Regions from separate parts of the Sphingomonas sp. BK069 genome, predicted to be linked through region 1. Evidence: predicted binding sites of a transcription regulator. Region 1 holds the regulator's gene; each other region holds the start of a gene.
What was found. Region 1 encodes LexA, which represses DNA repair genes until DNA is damaged. Its sites were predicted from a motif close to GTTCCNCNCTTGTTCT; they were not measured.
Positions count from the first base shown of each region.

Region 2: uvrA (excinuclease ABC subunit UvrA) is a predicted target of LexA. The motif match lies at 2,559-2,574, and genes of this name have one in related genera.
Region 3: FHY02_RS21735 (ImuA family protein) is a predicted target of LexA. The motif match lies at 1,924-1,939, and genes of this name have one in related genera.

Region 1 is NZ_JACHZH010000001.1:702,986-709,316, forward strand. It holds gene trpD (anthranilate phosphoribosyltransferase) at 1-87, shown strand, start outside; gene trpC (indole-3-glycerol phosphate synthase TrpC) at 84-869, shown strand; gene moaC (cyclic pyranopterin monophosphate synthase MoaC) at 871-1,338, shown strand; gene glp (gephyrin-like molybdotransferase Glp) at 1,338-2,531, shown strand; gene lexA (transcriptional repressor LexA) at 2,590-3,255, shown strand; gene FHY02_RS03580 (ComEC/Rec2 family competence protein) at 3,317-5,461, opposite strand; gene gltX (glutamate--tRNA ligase) at 5,566-6,331, shown strand, end outside.
Region 2 is NZ_JACHZH010000002.1:545,458-551,788, forward strand. It holds gene FHY02_RS11180 (ATP-dependent endonuclease) at 1-988, shown strand, start outside; gene FHY02_RS11185 (hypothetical protein) at 1,017-1,481, opposite strand; gene FHY02_RS11190 (energy transducer TonB) at 1,494-2,462, opposite strand; gene uvrA (excinuclease ABC subunit UvrA) at 2,585-5,506, shown strand; gene FHY02_RS11200 (HEPN domain-containing protein) at 5,597-6,331, shown strand, end outside.
Region 3 is NZ_JACHZH010000016.1:2,295-8,625, reverse strand. It holds gene FHY02_RS21750 (GGDEF domain-containing protein) at 1-815, shown strand, start outside; gene FHY02_RS21745 (hypothetical protein) at 868-1,287, shown strand; gene FHY02_RS21740 (hypothetical protein) at 1,344-1,790, opposite strand; gene FHY02_RS21735 (ImuA family protein) at 2,040-2,720, shown strand; gene FHY02_RS21730 (DNA polymerase Y family protein) at 2,821-4,419, shown strand; gene FHY02_RS21725 (error-prone DNA polymerase) at 4,416-6,331, shown strand, end outside.

The DNA of each region.
Region 1 (6,331 bases):
CTTACCGATGGCGCGGCGCGCGCCGCCGAGGCGCTCGACCGCGGCGACGCGGGCGCGCTGCTCGACCGCTGGATCGCCTACGCATGACCATCCTCGCCGATATCTGCGCTACCAAGCGAGACGAGGTGCGCGCGCGCCGTGCCGCCGTGAGCGACAGCGCGTTGCGCGAGCGCGCCGCGGCACAGACGGCGCCGCGCGGCTTCCGCTCGGCGCTGGAGCGGAGCGTCGCCGCCGGTCGGCACGCGCTGATCGCCGAGATCAAGAAGGCCAGTCCGTCGAAAGGTCTGATCCGCGAGGACTTCGATCCGCCGGCGCACGCACGTGCTTACGCCGCGGGGGGCGCCTCCTGCCTCTCGGTGCTGACCGATGCGCCGTTTTTTCAGGGGCGTGAGGAGTATCTGATCGCTGCGCGCGCCGCCTGCGACCTGCCCGTGCTGCGCAAGGACTTCACGGTCGATCCGTGGCAGGCGCTGGAGGGGCGCAGCATCGGTGCCGATGCGATCCTGCTGATCGTCGCCGCGCTCGACGACACGCTGCTCGCTGAGTGCGAGGCTGCGGCGATCGAGCAGGGGCTCGACGTGTTGGTCGAGGTGCACGACGCCGCCGAGCTGGAGCGCGCGGCGCGACTGCGCTCGCGGCTGATCGGGGTGAACAATCGCGACCTACGCAGCTTCGAGGTCGACGTGCGGCGCACCTGGGAGCTGGCGGCGCGCGTGCCCGCGGACACGCTTCTGGTCGCGGAGAGCGGGCTGAGCACCCGCGCCGACCTCGACTCGCTCGCAGGCCACGGCGTCCACTGCTTCCTGATCGGCGAGGCGCTGATGCGCCAGGCCGATGTCACGGCAGCGACGCACGCGCTGGTCGGCTGAGATGACGGGGCTCACCCATCTCGACGATTCGGGTGCGGCGCACATGGTCGATGTCGGCGGCAAGCAGGTGACGCGACGCGAGGCGGTGGCGAGCGGCCGGATCGACATGGTGGCGGAGGCGGCCGCCGCGATCCGTGACGGCGCGGTCGCCAAGGGTGATGTGCTCGCCGTGGCGCGTGTCGCCGGGATCATGGCGGCCAAGCGCACCAGCGAGCTCGTCCCGCTCTGCCACCCGCTGCCGATCAGCCGCGTCGCGGTCGACTTGACCGTCGACGAGCATGGCGTAACGGCCTCGGCCACGGTCGCGACCGACGGCAAGACCGGGGTCGAGATGGAGGCGCTCACCGCGGTGTCGGTCGCGCTGCTCACCGTCTACGACATGGCCAAGGCGCTCGACAAGACCATGGTGATCGGCGGCGTGCGCCTGCTCGCCAAGAGCGGCGGACGCTCCGGCGACTGGCGCGCCTGATGGGGTCGCCGTCACGGCCGGGGCTGCTGCCGGTCGCCGAGGCGCAGGCGCGTGTGCTGGCGCTCGGCACGCCCGTCGCCCCTGTCGAGGTGTCGCTCGCCGAGGCCCTCGGGCGCTGGGCCGCCGCGCCGGTGGTGGCGCGGCGTACCCAGCCCGCGCGCGATGTCTCGGCGATGGACGGCTACGCGCTGCGCTACGCCGACCTGCCTGGCCCCCTGCGCGTCGTCGGCGAGAGCGCGGCGGGCGCTCCGCACACGGGCGCGCTGTCGCCCGGCGAGGCGGTGCGGATCTTCACCGGCGCCATGATGCCCGCGGGCAGTGACACCGTCCTCGTCCAGGAAGAGGCGCGGCGCAAGGGCGACAAGGTCGAGCTCGACGGCGAGGGGCCGGCGCATCAGGGGCGCAACGTGCGCGCGCGCGGGCTCGACTTCGCGGCGGGAGACGTGCTGGTCGCGCGCGGCGAGCGCTTCACCCCCGCGCGGCTCGCGGTGGCGGCCACCGGCGGGGTCGGCCGGGTCACGGTCGCGCGACCGGTGCGCGTCGCGCTCGCCGCGACCGGCGACGAGCTGGTCGAACCTGGTACGCCGGGCGAGGCGCTGCCCGAGTCCAACCGGCTGCTGCTGCGCGCGCTGCTGGCCGACAGCGGCGCGGAGATCGTCGATCTCGGCATCCTGCCCGACCGGCTCGACACGCTCACCCAGTCCTTCGCCGCGGTCCACGCCGACATGCTCGTCACCACCGGCGGCGCGTCGGTCGGGGACCATGACTTGGTACGGCCGGCGCTTGAGGCGGCAGGGGTGACGCTCGACTTCTGGCGGATCGCGCTGCGCCCCGGCAAGCCCATGCTGGCGGGGCGGCGCGATGGGCTGGCAGTGGTCGGGCTGCCCGGGAACCCGGTCTCAGCCTTCGTCACCGCGCTGCTGTTCGTGCGGCCTTTGGTGGCGCACCTCGCCGGCGCGGCCGATCCCTTCCCCACTGCGACCAGCGCGATCCTCGGTGAGGACCTGCCCGCCAACGGCGAGCGCAGCGACTATCTGCGCGCCGAACTGCGCGAGGGACGTGCCTATGCCTCGACTATCCAGGACAGCTCGATGCTGCGCACGCTGGCGCGCTCGACCTGCCTGATCGTGCGTCCGCCGCACGCTCCAGCGACGCGCGCGGGCGACTCGGCGGAAATCCTCGTCATCGCTTGACGAGGCCTGTCGTGTTCCATAAAGGTTCCGCATCCGTTCGCGAATGGGGAGTGTGGACATGCTGACGCGCAAACAGCACGAGCTGATCTGCTTCATCGAGGATCGGCTCGCCGAGAGCGGCGTGTCGCCCTCGTTCGAGGAGATGAAGGACGCGCTCGAGCTGAAGAGCAAGTCGGGTGTCCATCGGCTGATCAGCGCGCTCGAGGAGCGCGGGTATCTCCGCCGCCTGCCCAATCGCGCGCGCGCGCTGGAAGTGCTCAAGGCGCCCGAGCGCGGCGAACCCAAACGCGCCGCAGCCCCGGCCAAGCGGGCGCCGGTCGAGCTCGTGGTGCCCGCCAACGATGTCGTCGAGATCCCGCTCCACGGCCGCATCGCCGCGGGCGTGCCGATCGAGGCGTTCGAGGGCGCGACCACCCTGCCCGTTCCTGCCGCCCTGCTCGGCAGTGGCGAGCATTTCGCCTTGGAGGTGGCGGGGGACTCGATGGTCGACGCCGCCATCCTCGACGGTGACTATGCGTTGATCCGCCGCCAGGAAGTGGCGCGCGACGGTGAGATCGTGGTGGCGCTGATCGACGAGAGCGAGGCGACGCTCAAATATTTCCGTCGCGAGGGTGCGATGATCCGGCTCGATCCGGCGAATCGCTCCTACGACCCGCAGCGCTACGCGCCGACCCAGGTGCGGGTGCAGGGCAAGCTGGCGGGGATCCTGCGTCGCTACGACTGAGCGGCGGGGGTGTCGGGGTGGCAGGCGGTCGGTTCTTGCGCACGCTCCAATCAGTCGCCGCCTAGTCGACGTGCCGTGCTCCTGCGCACGCAGGAGCCCAGGGTCGCAGGCGGCAGTGCTCGTGGCTCTGGGCTCCTGCGTGCGCAGGAGCACGGGCGGATCGCTCGTCCGCCATCGCCCAGGGGTGTTCGTCCCCTTCCTTCCGCACCGCCACGACACGCGTATCTTTGAAGGTGATCGCTACCCCGCCACTATGGGCCAGGGCATCACGGTCGAGCGTCAGCCAGCGCGCGCGACAGCGGCGCGGCAGGCGGCGCTCACTCACCACGACGTCTGCCGTGGCGCAAAGCGCCGTCAGCCGCTGCATCGGCACGGTGTAGCCACTGCGCGTCGCCAGCACGCGCCACCAGCGCCCGTCGACGCGACGCTGCCACCAGCACAGGTCGCGATTGCAGCGCGCTTCGGGGGACTCGCTGAGCAAGCCCGGCACGCCGTCGATCCCGGCGTTCTGCGCGAGCACGTCGCGCACGTATCCGCCGGCACGGTCGCGCAGCAGCATCAAGCCGCCGTCCGCCTGGCGCACCGCCAGGTGGCGCCCGTCGCCTGTGATGAGCAGGTCCGGAGCGGGGGTCGCCAACGTCCACGCCGCCCCGATCGCCAGCGGTGCCAGCCCCAGATAGCGCGCCCGCGTGCGCCACAATGCCAGCCAGATACCACCCGCCACCATCGTCGCGAAAGCACCCAGGGGCATGGCCGGGATCGCGCGCACCGCGCCGGGGAGCGCGGCGACGCTGTGCGCGATCCACAGCAACAGTGCGATCGCCCGTCCCGCCACCCACCACGCCGGCGCGCCCCAGCCGAGCGTGTCGAGCAGCAGTGCCACCGCGACCGCCGGCATGATCGCGAAGGTGGTCAGCGGAATGGCGACGATGTTGGCGATCGCGCCATAGGCACCGGCCTGGTGGAAAGAGAAGACGGCGATCGGCATCAGCGCGAGCTCGACCACCGCCCCGGTAACGAGCAGCGACACGGCCTCGCGCGTCCATCGATGCGGCCATGGCTCGTCGCGTGCCAGCAGCGCGGCGCGGACCCGCGGGTGCTCGTGCAAGGCGACGATCGAGGCGACCGCCGCGAACGAGAGCTGGAAGCTTGGCCCCACCACGGCCTCGGGCCAGGCGACCAGCACTACCAGCGCGCCCATCGCCACCAGTCGCAGCGTCAGCGCCTCGCGCCCGAGCGCCAGCGCGGCGAGCACCATCAGCGCGGCGACGCAGCTGCGGATCGTCGGCACCTGCGATCCCGTCAGCCAAGTATAGCCGATCGCCGCCCCCGCCCCTGCTCCGGCCGCGATGAGCGGAAGCAGCCCCGTCAACGCCAGTCGCCGCGACAGCGCGAGCAGCCGCAGCACCGCCGCCATCACGATTCCTACGGTCGCGGTAATGTGCAGCCCGCTGACCGAGAGCAGGTGCGCCAGCCCGGCACGCCGCATCGCCAGCGAGTCGCTGTCGTCGATCGCGCCCATGTCGCCTGTCACCAGCGCCGCCGCGATACCGCCGGCGCTACCCGCGAGCGCCGCGGTGATATGCGCGGTGATCCGGTCGCGCACGCCCGGCGTGCCCACCCCCCGTACAGTGACCGGCTCGAAGCCGCGCCCGCTCGCCCCGACGCGGTCGAACCAGGCCGCGCGGGCGGCATCATAGGCGCCAGGAACCGTGGGGGCCGCAGGCGGCATCAGCCGCGCGCGCAACGTCATGGCGGCACTCGCCGCGAGATTGGTCGGTATCGCGCGCTCGGGCAGGCTCACGCGCACGTGGAGCGGCGCGCGGCGTGGTGGCCGCTCCCACCGCAAGGCACCCAGCGTCACCCGCACCAGCCCGCGCGCGGGCAGCGGCTCGATCTTCTCCACCTCGCCCACCAGCCGCACCACCGCGGACCGGTCGAGCGTCGGCGCGGCGACTCGCGTCGCGCGCGTCCACGCGAGCCCCGTTCCCGCCGCGACCGCGAGGCCGAGCATCGCCGCAAACGGCGCCGCGCGACCGCCGCGCCAGCTCACCGCCGCGGCGGCGGCGAGCCCGAGCGCGATCAGGATGAGCGCGACCCATTCGTGCCGCTCCGGCAGCACGAACCACGCCGCCGCGCCCGTGCCCAGCGCCACCGGCAGCCACAGAAAAAGTTGGTCGCGCTCCGCTTCCAGCCAACGTTCCAAAGCGTTGCCGGCGCGGGAGGCGATTTGATGCGGGAGAGAGGCTTTGCTAGGGGCGAGCGCGGCCGATCGAGCCATCCGACCATCCAGCCTGGGAGCACGCGCGCTTGAGCGCAACCGAGATCAATGAGCGCGCCGTCGTCACGCGCTTTGCCCCGTCACCCACCGGGTTCCTTCACCTGGGCGGCGCGCGCACCGCGCTGTTCAACCTTCTCTTCGCGCGCCACCACGGCGGGAGCTTTCGGCTGCGGATCGAGGACACCGATCGCGCGCGCTCGACCCAGCCGGCGATTGACGCCATCCTGAACGGCATGCGCTGGCTCGGGCTCGATTGGGACGGCGAGGAAGTCTACCAGTTCGCTCGCGCCGACCGCCACGCCGGGGTCGCCCACCGGATGATCGAGGCAGGGCACGCCTATCGCTGCTATCTCACCAGCGCGGAGCTCGACGCGATGCGTGCCGAGGCCCAGGCGGCGAAGCAGCCGCTGCGGATCCGCTCGCCGTGGCGCGACCGCACCGACTGGCCCGCCGACCAGTCCTATGTCGTCCGCCTGCGCGCGCCGACCGAGGGCGCGACGACGATCCACGACCGCGTTCAAGGCGAGGTCACCGTCCAGAACGTTGAGCTCGACGACCTCGTCCTGCTGCGCTCTGACGGCACGCCGACCTATATGCTCGCGGTCGTGGTCGATGACCACGACATGGGGGTGACCCACGTCATCCGCGGCGACGATCATCTCAACAACGCCTTTCGCCAGCTGCCGATCTATCGCGCGATGGACGCGATCGAGGGAGGATGGCCCGACCCGGTCTACGCGCACATCCCGCTGATCCACGGCAGCGATGGCGCCAAGCTCTCCAAGCGCCACGGCG
Region 2 (6,331 bases), on a different contig from region 1:
ACGTTTTGCATCTTTTGCAGAGCGTTCAGACACTCAAATCTTTATAACCAGCCACTCGCCTGCCTTCTACCTGTCAGAAACATCCTCATCATCAGAAATCCGCCGTTACTTCATAACAAAACAAGGCATAAACGAAAGCGGTGTCGTAAACCCATCAAACGCAGCTTCCAAGATTGATCTTCTTGAAGATGCCGAAGCAAAGATGGAAAAAGCAGGACTTCTTCAACTACCGTTCATAATCCGTCTTATCAAAGAACAGCGAAATGAAATAGAAAAACATAGGGAAGCTGCCGGGAAGCTAAACGTGAAGTTGTCGTCCCTGCAAAAGCCTACTATTTTTGTAGAAGGGAAGTTTGATGTTGAAGCTTTACGCGAAGCGCTTTCACGATCGGGCCACGCAGAAGATGTGTCGGTAAAGCAGCTAGGCGGCACGCCCTCATCAATCGGAGGTATCTTGAATGCTGTTTTGCAGCAAGGAGGTCTGTCATCATCTGCTCCGACTATTTTTCTCTTTGACAATGACAAACCTGGCCGGGCAGCCTTCTCAAAACTTTCTAGCAACCTAAATCGACAAGCGCCGACCGCGCTAGGAAGCCGACAAGCTGCTTGGTGCCTGCCCTTCTCTGACGATTTCAAGGAATTTTTAGCGAACCATCAGATCCAAGACGAACAAGCCTTTTTTACACTTGAGTTTCTATTCCCAAGCCAGGCAGCGACCGATCTATGTCTTAATCTGGCCGAGGAAAATCATGATCGCGTCGATTCAAGCTGGTGGAATACTATTAACGGACAGTACTTTGGACCACTAAAGCAGGAAATCTTTTTGAAGCTGCGCGACGCAGAGCGGGGAACGCCTGCATGGCTTTTTGGCCGAGGCGTTCCTGAAGGGATCAAAGGGCGATTCCTTAAGAAGGCAACTCAAAATCTGTCGACTTCAGCAATCGATGAGGTCACCAAAAAGGTGATTGAGACTTTGCAAAGCCTCTGAGTACAAGCTAATCAGGAGCTCAGAAGCTTTACCCCCGCCCCTTCAACCCACCGAAGAACGCCGTCGCCACGCGCGTCACCGCGTCCCCGATCTCCTGCTCGCGCGTGCGCTGGCCACCACCGGCGCCCGCCGCCGCGGCCCCCGCGCCCGCACCCTGCGCCTCCCCCGCGCCGCCCGCCGGCGCCGCGCTCCTCACGGCCTTCTCCGCCGCCTTGGCCGCGACCGCGCTCGCGGCCATGCCCGCCACCGCGGTCAGCGCGCTCGCGATCGCCTGCTGGCCCGCGGGCGACTGGGCGCGCTCGATCCACGCCTCGCCCTGGCGGCGCAGCTCCTTGGGCAGCTTCACGCCGAACAGCTCCTTGGGCAGCTTCGCCGACCGGCCCGCGCTCTTGCCCGCGTCCTTGCCGGCGCCCGCGCCCCCGCCCGACCCCTTGCCGTCCGCACCCTTCTTCTTGCCCATGCGCACCTCCTGTGTGCCATAGAGGTAAGACACGCGCGCGGGCGATCAACCCTCGGCGCGCGCGGCCTCGCGGCGCTGGCGCACATAGGCGCGATAGGCGGGATCGTCCTGCCACGCGCCGGGCAGCTCCCATCTGATCACCTGGGTGGTGTGGCTCGTCATCGGCAGGCCGTCGCGCCCCACCGCCGGGGTGAAGCGCGCGCGCAGCCGCGCGGCGTCGCAGCCGGCCTTGTCGAGCGCCTCGCTGCCGCTCGGGATCACGGTGCGGCACTCGCTGACACGGCCGTCGGTGGCGATCGTCCACACTTGCGCCGAGGTGCCGAGCTCGCCGCGCGCCACCGCCGCCTTGGCGTAATCCTCGGGGCCGATGAAGCGCGTCGGGCTGCCGCGCGACTGCGCCTCGGTCGCCACCGCCGCGCGCTCGCCCGGGGCGATGCCCCAGCCGCGCGCGATATCGTCGTTGCAGCGCGCCAGCGCGGCGAGCGCGCGCGCGGTGCCGACCAGCGACACCGCCAGCGCGGGCTCGCTCGAGGGGGTGAGCGTCAGCACCGCGCGCTCGGGCAGATCGGCGAACAGCGCGGGGTTGGTCCAGCCGCGCAGCGTGCGGAGCTTGTCGCCGGTGCCGTTGAATGCCTCGTAGACGGTCTGGTCGCCGCGCCCCTCCACCGCGATCGTGAGCACGCCGCGGCGTAGCCCGCGCTGGCCGAGGCGGCGCTGCACGCTGAGCTCGACGCGGTCGCTGAACGGCAGCGAGCGCCACGCCACGATCACGGGCGCGTCCGCCGCGCCGAAGGCGCGCGCCATCGCGCAGCCGCGCTCGCCGTAATTGACCACCCATTTGCCCTGCGGTGCGAGCGGGGCGGGGGCGAGCGGGGCGGGGTCGGGCGGCGCCGCGGCAGCGAGCGCGAGCGCGCTCCCCAGCAACGCCGCGCCGGCCAGCGCGCGCGCCGCCGTCGCCCCGCGCCGCTCAGCTCGCCCGCGCGCCCGCCCGCTCCGCCGCTCAGCCTGCCGCATCGCTTGCTCCCGTGCCGGCGCGTGCCCGTGCGCGCCTTGTCGCCCGCAGCCTAGCGTCCCACATCGCGCGGGCAAGCGCCCGGCGCTGGACCTGCCCGAACAAATCTGGAACAAACAACCGCATGGCCCTTACCACCCTCTCCGTCCGCGGCGCGCGCGAGCACAATCTCAAGGACGTGTCGGTCGACATCCCGCGCGACACGCTCACCGTGATCACGGGGCTGTCGGGCTCGGGCAAGTCGAGCCTGGCGTTCGACACGATCTACGCCGAGGGCCAGCGCCGCTACGTCGAGTCGCTGTCGGCCTATGCGCGCCAGTTCCTCGAGCTGATGCAGAAGCCCGACGTCGACCATATCGAGGGGCTCTCCCCCGCGATCTCGATCGAGCAGAAGACGACCAGCCGCAACCCGCGCTCGACCGTCGCCACCGTCACCGAGATCTACGATTACATGCGGCTGCTGTGGGCGCGCGTCGGCGTGCCCTACTCGCCCGTCACCGGGCTGCCGATCGCGGCGCAGACGGTCAGCCAGATGGTCGATCGCGTGATGGCGCTGCCCGAGGGGACGCGGCTGTACCTGCTCGCGCCGGTCGTGCGCGGGCGCAAGGGCGAGTATCGCAAGGAGCTGGCCGAGTGGCAGAAAGCGGGCTTCACGCGCGTCCGCATCGACGGCGCGGTGCATGAGATCGACGAGGCCCCCGCGCTCGACAAGAAGTACAAGCACGACATCGAGGTGGTGGTCGATCGCCTGGTGGTGCGCGAGGACGTCGCGACGCGGCTCGCCGACAGTTTCGAGACCGCGCTCAAGCTCGCCGACGGGCTCGCCTATGTCGACCCGGCCGATCCTGTGGAGCCGCGCACCCCCGAGAGCGTCGTGCTGGGCGACCACGCGCCGCCGGGGCGGATCGTCTTCTCCGAGAAGTTCGCCTGCCCGGTCAGCGGCTTCACCATCGCCGAGATCGAGCCGCGCCTCTTCTCGTTCAACGCCCCGCAGGGCGCCTGCCCGGCGTGCGACGGGCTCGGCGAGAAACTGGTGTTCGACGAGGACCTGATCGTCCCCAACCACGAGCTCAGCATCAAGAAGGGCGCGGTGGTGCCCTGGGCCAAGAGCAACCCGCCCTCGCCTTATTACATGCAGGTGATGGCGAGCCTGGCGCGCGAGTTCGGCTTCTCGCTCGACACGCCCTGGGGCGAGCTCCACCCCGAAGTGGCGGACAAGATCCTCTACGGCACGGAAGGCCAGCCGGTGACGCTGACCTTCATCGACGGCAAGAAGAGCTACGACGTCAAGAAGCCGTTCGAGGGCGTGATCGGCAACCTCAACCGCCGCATGCTCTCCACCGAGAGCGCGTGGATCAAGGAGGAGCTCGCCAAATACCAGTCGTCGCAGGCGTGCGAGACCTGCCACGGCGCGCGGCTGAAGCCCGAGGCGCTCGCGGTCAAGATCGCGGGCGAGGACATCAGCCACGCCACCCGGCTGAGCGTGGTCGACGCGCTCGCCTTCTTCACCGACCTGCCGAACCATCTCGGCGACCAGCAGCGCGCCATCGCCGAGCGCATCCTCAAGGAGATCATCGAGCGGCTCGGCTTCCTCAACAACGTCGGGCTCGACTATCTCAACCTCGACCGCACCTCGGGCACGCTCTCAGGGGGCGAGAGCCAGCGCATCCGCCTCGCCTCGCAGATCGGCAGCGGGCTCTCCGGCGTGCTGTACGTGCTCGACGAGCCCTCGATCGGGCTGCACCAGCGCGACAACGACATGCTGCTCGCCACGCTGCGCCGGCTGCGCGACCTCGGCAACACCGTGCTGGTGGTCGAGCATGACGAGGACGCGATCCGCACCGCCGACTATGTCATCGACATGGGGCCGGGCGCGGGCGTGCGCGGCGGCCAGGTGGTGGCGCAGGGCACCTTGCCCGAGCTGCTGGCGAGCGAGGGATCGGTCACCGCCGACTATCTCAACGGCGTGCGCGAGGTGCCGGTGCCGGCCAAGCGCCGCAAGGGCTCGGGCAAGAAGCTGACGGTGCACAACGCGCGCGCCAACAACCTCACCGGCGTCACCGCCTCGATCCCGCTCGGCACCTTCACCTGCGTGACCGGCGTGTCGGGCTCGGGCAAGTCGAGCTTCACCATCGACACCTTGTTCGCGGGGGCGGCGCGCCAGCTCAACGGCGCGCGCGTGCTGGCGGGCAAGCACGACAAGATCACCGGACTGCAGCATCTCGACAAGGTGATCGACATCGACCAGTCGCCGATCGGCCGCACCCCGCGCTCGAACCCGGCGACCTACACGGGCGCCTTCACCCAGATCCGCGATTGGTTCGCCGGGCTCCCTGAGTCACTCGCGCGCGGCTACAAGCCGGGGCGGTTCAGCTTCAACGTCAAGGGCGGGCGCTGCGAGGCATGCCAGGGCGACGGCGTGCTCAAGATCGAGATGCACTTCCTCCCCGACGTCTACGTCACCTGCGACGTGTGCCACGGCGCGCGCTACAACCGCGAGACGCTGGAGGTGAAGTTCAAGGGCCACTCGATCGCCGACGTGCTCGACATGACGGTGGAGGACGCCGCGGGCTTCTTCGCCAACGTGCCGCCGATCCGCGACAAGATGGCGATGCTGGTCGAGGTCGGGCTGGGTTACGTCAAGGTCGGCCAGCAGGCGACGACGCTCTCGGGCGGCGAGGCGCAGCGGGTCAAGCTCGCCAAGGAACTGTCGCGCCGCGCGACGGGGAACACGCTGTACATTCTCGACGAGCCGACGACGGGGCTGCACTTCGAGGACGTGCGCAAGCTGCTCGAGGTGCTCCACGCGCTGGTGGAGCAGGGCAACACCGTGGTGGTGATCGAGCACAACCTCGACGTGATCAAGACCGCCGACTGGATCATCGACCTGGGGCCCGAGGGCGGCGTCAAGGGCGGCGAGATCGTCGCAGAGGGCACGCCGGAGGCGGTGGTCAAGGAGAAGCGGAGCTATACCGGGCGGTATCTGGCGCCGCTGCTGCGGAAGCGCGGGGCGGGCGTGAAGGCGGAAGCTGAAGCGGCGGAGTGAGGCGTTTGCCCGAAATTTATCCAGTTCATTTCATTCACTTCGGCCCGATAACCTCTTGACGAGCACATTCGGTGATTTCATGCTTCTCCAATGAAAATCAATCAAGCGGTAAGCAGTACATTGCTGGTTGCTATAACAGAAGCAATTCAGGACGGACAACATTTACAATACGGGCTTATTGATTTTCCGAAAGGATGGGAAGAAAAGACATTAGTTGCCCTTTCGGACGAATTTCGCTCCGCATTGAATAAGTCACTAGACGGCTCGTCCTTTGAGGCGTTTGTCAAGGAAAGCCTTGAGTTTATACGCCTTGAGTCAGGCGTTCCATCGCCTAAGACGCCTATCCGCCTTACTGAGCTTACGTGTTTCAAAGATGCGCTCTCCACCGCTCGTATTATTGTCGCTAATCTTGAAAGGGTGCCAGCTCAATACAGGCTAATCACTCGCATATCTAAGGAGCTAGGTGAGCGGATAACCTGCTCAGGTGTAGACGTAAAACTGTCGGATCGACTTCGCGTTCTATCCTTTGACATGATACCAAAGTCATTTGTCTTGAAACACACAAATAGCAGAATCAACGCTTATCTTAACCGATATCACTCGGATAAAATTGAAGAACAATTTCAGGACAATGCATTGTATCTGGAATTTCGTACAACTGGCTATTTGGCACGTCGAAGAAGTTCAAGAGCAATTAGTGAGTTTTACGATGAGATTAGGGCGTTTTACGGAGCATGCATAGCAAACGGCATTTTCTATGAACACGGAGGATGGTCGGAGGAGATAACGCCTCTTCTTATAGGCAATAGCATACATAATGGCGTG
Region 3 (6,331 bases), on a different contig from region 1:
ACGGCGCGATCGACGGCGGTGTCCGGCTCACCGAGGAGCAGGTTCAAGAGCTTCGCCCAGCGGTACGGGCGGAGCTTGCCCCCGAGCTGGATCACATCACCATGCGCGTGATCGACATCGTCGGGGATGCGATGGCGGTCACGACCGATCTCAGCCGTGAGCTGGTTACTGCGTCAGCAGCGCTGCTTGACGAGCCCGGCGCCAGCGCCGGGCCGCTGCTCGCCACGATGCTGCGCCGCGCGGAGAGCGCCGAGGCGAGTTTCGCTGAAGCTGCAGCCCGCGCGCGGCAGATCCGAGCGGAGCTGTCCGCGCTTCAGTTGGCGGGGCAGCACGATCCCCTCACAGGCTTGACGAACAGGACTGCATTCGAAGCACGGCTGGCAGGCGATCTAAGAAGCCCAACCTGTGTCGCGCTTGTCGACGTCGATGGGCTGCGTCAGGTCAACGACGGTCATTCGCCGGGGGTGGGGGACCGGCTGCTTAAGGTCGTGGCACGTGCGCTCGCCGATCATGCTCGCAGCCATCTCGTCAGCCGGTGGGATGGTGGCACGTTTGCGCTTCTCATCGAAGGCATGGACCTGCGCGCCGCAGGAGAGATGGTCACAGCCGCATGCGAGGCGATTGGCGCGCGCGAAATGAAAGTGCGCGAGAGCGACGCGCCCCTTGGCCGGATCTCGCTATTTGCCGGCGTCGTAGCCAGCCGCGGCCGCGAAGTGGAAGCGCTGCTTAAGGCGGCGTGGCGGCAGCTCCGAAGCGCAAAGCGGAACGGCGGCAATCAGGTGAGCGTGGAAGGCGCTGTCACGGTCGTGCGATGACGATGAATGGTTGCAGGCGGCATCGCCCTTCGGGCCCTGACGAGTGTAGCTCGTGACGGTGCTACTGGCGCTCCTGATTGCAGCAGCAGCCTCCCCATCCGACCGGACGGTCTTTGCGTGCCGCATGGGCGACCGGACTGCCGCAGTCGTCAGGATCGGGTCGAACTTGGTATATCGCTCCGTACGGCGGGGACGGGTCGAGTTGGAGGTCTATCATGGACGCTACGCCCAGGAGGGGTTCTCAGGCGGAGGTGAACTGCAGGCTGCCTTCCGAAACGGCCCATGGACCTACGTCGTCTACGAACGCACCGTCAAAACAGGCTTCCACGGCACGAACGATCCGAGCTTCGAGGCGGGCGTCGATGTGCTGCGAGGAGGCCGCGTTGTCTCCCGCGGACGCTGTGCCGATCGCCACGCGCAATTCACTGAGCAATTAACCGGCGCCGTGGAGGAGCCGTTCATAGAGCACTAACAGAACGCTCCTGGCGAATGCATGATCGCCAGTCCTCGACAGCCGTCAACGAGCAATCATCGTCCGACCTGGCGCTCCCTTGTGATCCTCGGATCCTCATACAGGTCGCGCAGCGCGCGTCGACGAAAGGCGTTCCACCAGCGTTGCCAGCGATGCTCAGCGGCATCGTAAATCATGTGGCACCGCTGACATAGCGCCTTGAGATTGGCGGGTGCGCTGTTGCTGGGATCATGATCGAGATGCGCGCAGGCCAGGACGACGTAAGTCACCCGTACGCTGGCGAGCGTGAAGCCGCCCTTCACAGCAATCCGCTTACCACGGTCCGAACGCCAGCACGCCGCCTGCGCATCCCACCAGCGGCCGTCACCGAGATGCGCGACACGCTGAAGGTGCGGCCGGCCACACTGTTCGCAGCGCCTGCCGGCGCGCTCGAACCGGATCCTGCCTGACAGCTGCTGCCAGTCGATCGGGTACAGCCAGCGGTTTTCGGCGCGGATCGGCATCTGGATTCTATGAGTCACGTCGCTGCCGCTGGAAAGCGCTTTTTACCCGCTTTGTTGGTGCTTCGTTGCGGTGCCGTTCCACATGAATCGATAAACCGAGCCGATCGGAGCTTGACCAGCAGCTCTCATTTACGGAACATAAAGGGAACGAGTAGAGTCTAGTCCCTTATGTCCGCCGCCCTTGATTCCTTCGCACCCAGCATAGCGCATCTTCGGACGATCGCTACGCCTGCCGCTGACTATCGCGTCATGCCGTTTGGCTTGGAAGCGCTGGACAGTCGGCTCGGGGCAGGGGGTTTGCGCGCCGGCGCGCTGCACGAGGCGACTGCGCGGAGCGCCGCGCTGGTCGACGATGCCGCCACCACGCTCTTCCTCGCCGGTATTGCCGCGCGTGAGGCGGTAGGCGCAGGGGGGCCGGTGCTGTGGGCTAGCTGCCGTGCCGACCTCTACGCTCCCGCGCTCGAGCAGGCCGGCTTGCCATCGGCGAACGTGATCTACGCCCAGCCGTGGGACGACGCGGCGCTGTTGGCGGTCGTCGAGGATGCGGTGCGGGACGGCACGCCGGCTGCAATCGTGGCAGAGGCGAGCAAGGTCTCGATGGTGGCGACACGCCGCCTCCAGCTCGTCGCGGCCGACGCCGACATGCCGGTGCTGCTGCTGCGCCGCGCGCGGGGTCTCAACCAGGACGTGTTCGCCGAGCCCTCCGCCGCGTGGACGCGATGGCGGATCGGTGCCGCGCCGTCCGAGCGGTTGGGTGTCGCGGGTGTGGGAAGAGCGAGATGGGCGGTGGAGTGCGTCCGACAGCGTGGGGGTGAAGGCTTCTCCCTGATTGTGGAGGGCAGCGATGAGACGGGTCGTCTCGCTGTTCCTGCCGAGCTTGGCCGTGGAGCGGCTGAGACGGCTGGAACGGTCCGCTCCGCGGCAGCCTGAAAGGCCTGTCCTCGAGCTGCCGGTAGACGACGACACCGGCGCCTGTTTGGTGCCGCGGGGCGGGGGATGGCGGCCAGGCGCCCGCTGGGCGCGGGAAGGCATGCCGTCACGCGGCGACGTCGAGGCACAGATCGCGACGCTGCCGACCCATGCACAGCCGCCCATGCGCGAGCTCGGCCGGCGCTCGGAGGCTGCCAGCCACCCCTACAAGGCGGCAACGCCCGCGCCGCGCATCAGCGTGCCCTCCGCCAAGCCGCTCGAGCACGCTCCGCTAGCGCTGATCGACAAGGTGGGCCGACGCGAGGAGGTGGTTGCCGCTTGTGACGGTGCGCGCGCGCTCGGTGTGCATCCAGGCATGGCGGCAACCCACGCGCGCGCGCTCGTGTCCGATCTCGACTTCCGCCCGGCCGAACCGCAGGCCGACGCCGCGCTGCTCGACCGGCTCGCGCTTTTGGCCGTGCGCCGCTGGTCGCCGATCGCCGCAGTCTCCCCAAGCGATGGTCTCTGGATTGATCTCGCCGGCTGCGAGCACCTGCATGGCGGCGAGGAGCGCTTCTGCCGGCGGTTGCTCGCCTTCTGCAGGCGGGCAGGCTTCACGGCGCGTGTGGCGGTCGCGGACACGCCCGGCGCCGCGCACGCGCTCGCGCGCCACGGTCGCGGCGACCTCATCCGCGCCGAGCCGGGTGCGACTGCCAGCGCGCTGGCGCCGCTGCCGATCGTGGCGCTGCGCCTCGTTCCCAATGCGCTCAGTGCCGCGCGCCGCTTCGGCTTCGAGACGATCGCGGATCTGCTGCCGGTCGCGCGCGGGCCGCTCGCGCGCCGGCTCGGCCTGCCGGCGATCACGCGGCTCGACCAGGCGCTCGGCGCAGTCGCGGAGCCGATCACGCCGCGCGAGGATGCCGAGGTGCCGCTCGTCGAGCGCCGGCTGCTCGAGCCCATCGGCACAGCCGAGGCGATAGAGCAGGTCATGGGCGACCTGCTGCGCGATCTCGCCGGCGTGCTGCAGGAGCGCGGTCTCGGTGCGCGCGCCCTCCGGCTCACCGGCCTGCGCGTCGAGGGGACCGAACAGGTGGTCGCCGTTGGCACGTCGCGGCCGACGCGCGAGGTGCCGCACCTGCTGCGGCTGCTGAAGCTCAAGATCGAGCGGATCGATCCCGGCATGGGGCTCGAGCAGTTCTGGCTCGTGGCGCCGCACACCGAGCCGCTCGATGCGATTGACCTCGGCGCGGTGCTCGCCGGCGAGACGCTAGTGCGCGACCCCGCGCGCCTCGTCGACGTGATCGCCGGCAGGATCGGGCCGCGCGCCGTCTTCCGCGTGGCGCCAGTCGAGAGCCATGTGCCGGAGCGAGCCGTCGCCCGCTTCGACCCGAACGAAACGCCCGGACCCTGGCCAAAGTGGCCGCGGCCGATCCGGCTGTTTGCACGGCCGGAGCCGCTCGCCCGCGTCATGGCGCTGATGCCCGACCAGCCGCCGCGGCGCTTCGAGTGGCGCGGCAAGACCTACAAGATCGTCGCCGGCGACGGTCCCGAGCGCGTCCATGGCGAGTGGTGGCGCCGTGAGGCCGAGGTGTGGGCGGTACGCGACTATTACCGCGTCGAGGACGAAGAGGGCGGCCGCTACTGGGTGTTCCGCCGCGGCGACGGCTTCGAGGAGGACACCGGCGACCTCAGCTGGTGGATGCACGGGGTCTTCGGATGACCCACTATGTCGAGCTGCAGGTGCTCACGCATTTCTCGCTGCTGCGCGGTGCGTCCAGCCCTGAGGAGCTGTTCGCGGCCGCAGCCCTGCTCGGCTATCCCGCGATCGGCGTCAGCGACATCGGCACGGTCGGAGGCGTCGTGCGCGCATGGGAGGCGCATAAGGCGACCGGCGTGCGCTCGATCGCGGGCACGCGCGTGGATCTGTCGTGCGGGCGTCGCCTGCTGCTCTACCCGACCGATCGTCCCGCCTGGTCGCGGATCACGCGGCTGCTCACTGTCGGCAAGAAGCGGGCAGGGAAGGGTGCGTGCCTGCTCCACTGGCACGACCTCGAGCCATGGTCCGACGGCGTCATCGCCATCCTGCTGCCGCATGAGGCGGACGAGGAGAACCTGGCGGCGCTGCAGGACCTGAAGGCGGTCTACGGGCGCCGTAGCTACATGGCGCTCTACCAGCGGCGCCGGCCGGGTGACGCCGTCCGCATCGACGCGCTTGCACGGCAGGCGGGCGGCGCTGGCGTGCGCGCCGTGGTCACCGGCGACGTCCTCTACCACGCGCCCGAGGCACGCCTGCTGCAGGATGTCGTCACTGCGGTGCGTGAGAAATGCACCGTCGACGAGCTTGGCTACCGCCGCGAGGTGAACGCCGATCGCGCGCTGAAATCGCCTGATGAGATGGTCCGACGCTTTCGCGCCTACCCCGATGCACTGCAGGCCAGCGTTGATATCGCCAGGCTCTGCACCTTCGACCTCGGCGAGTTGGCCTACCAGTATCCGCACGAGCGCCTGATCGAGGGGCTGACGGCGCAGGAGGCGTTGCAGAAGCTGGCGACCGAGGCGGTCGAGCGGATGTTCGACGGCAACGTGCCGGAAGCCTACACCACGCAGATCGCCCATGAGATGCGCCTGATCGGCGAGCTCGGCTACGCGCCCTACTTTCTCACCGTCTACGCCATCGTGCGCGAGGCGCGCCGGCGCGGGATCCTCTGCCAGGGCCGCGGCTCGGCCGCCAACAGCTGCGTGTGCTTCGTGCTCGGCGTGACCTCGATCGACCCGATCAAGCACGAGCTGCTGTTCGAGCGCTTCGTATCAGGCGAGCGCCGCGAGCCCCCCGACATCGACGTCGACTTTGAGCATGAGCGCCGCGAGGAGATCATTCAGTGGATCTATGAAACCTATGGTCGCAACCACTCCGCGCTGACGGCGGTCGTGACCCGCTACCGCGCGCGCGGGGCCGTGCGCGACGTGGGCAAGGCGCTCGGCCTGCCAGAGGATCTGACCTCCTCGCTCGCCGGCCTCGTGTGGGGCTGGTCGGCCGAGGGTGTCGGCGAGAAGCAGGTCGACGAGCTCAACCTCGACATCGCCGATCGCCGGCTGCGGCTGACGCTCGACCTCGCGCGCAAGCTCATCGGGGTGCCGCGTCACATGTCGCAGCACCCGGGCGGTTTCGTGCTGACGCATGACCGCCTCGACGACCTGGTGCCCATCGAGCCCGCGGCCATGGAAGACCGCCAGATCATCGAGTGGGATAAGGACGACATCGACGCACTCAAGTTCATGAAGGTCGACGTTCTCGGATTGGGGATGCTCGGCTGCATGAACCGCGCCTTCAACCTGCTCGAGCAGGACAAGGGCATCCGCGTCGGGCTGGCCGACCTGCAGGACGACGATCCAGACGTCTACGCCATGATCCAGAAGGCCGACACGCTCGGCACCTTCCAGATCGAGAGCCGCGCGCAGATGAGCATGCTGCCGCGCATGAAGCCGCGGCGCTTCTACGATCTCGTTATCCAGGTCGCGATCGTGCGGCCGGGCCCGATCCAGGGCGACATGGTCCACCCTTACCTGCGCCGGCGCGAAGGACTCGAGCGGCCCGAGTACCCGCGCCCCGAGCTGCGCGCGGTGCTCGAGAA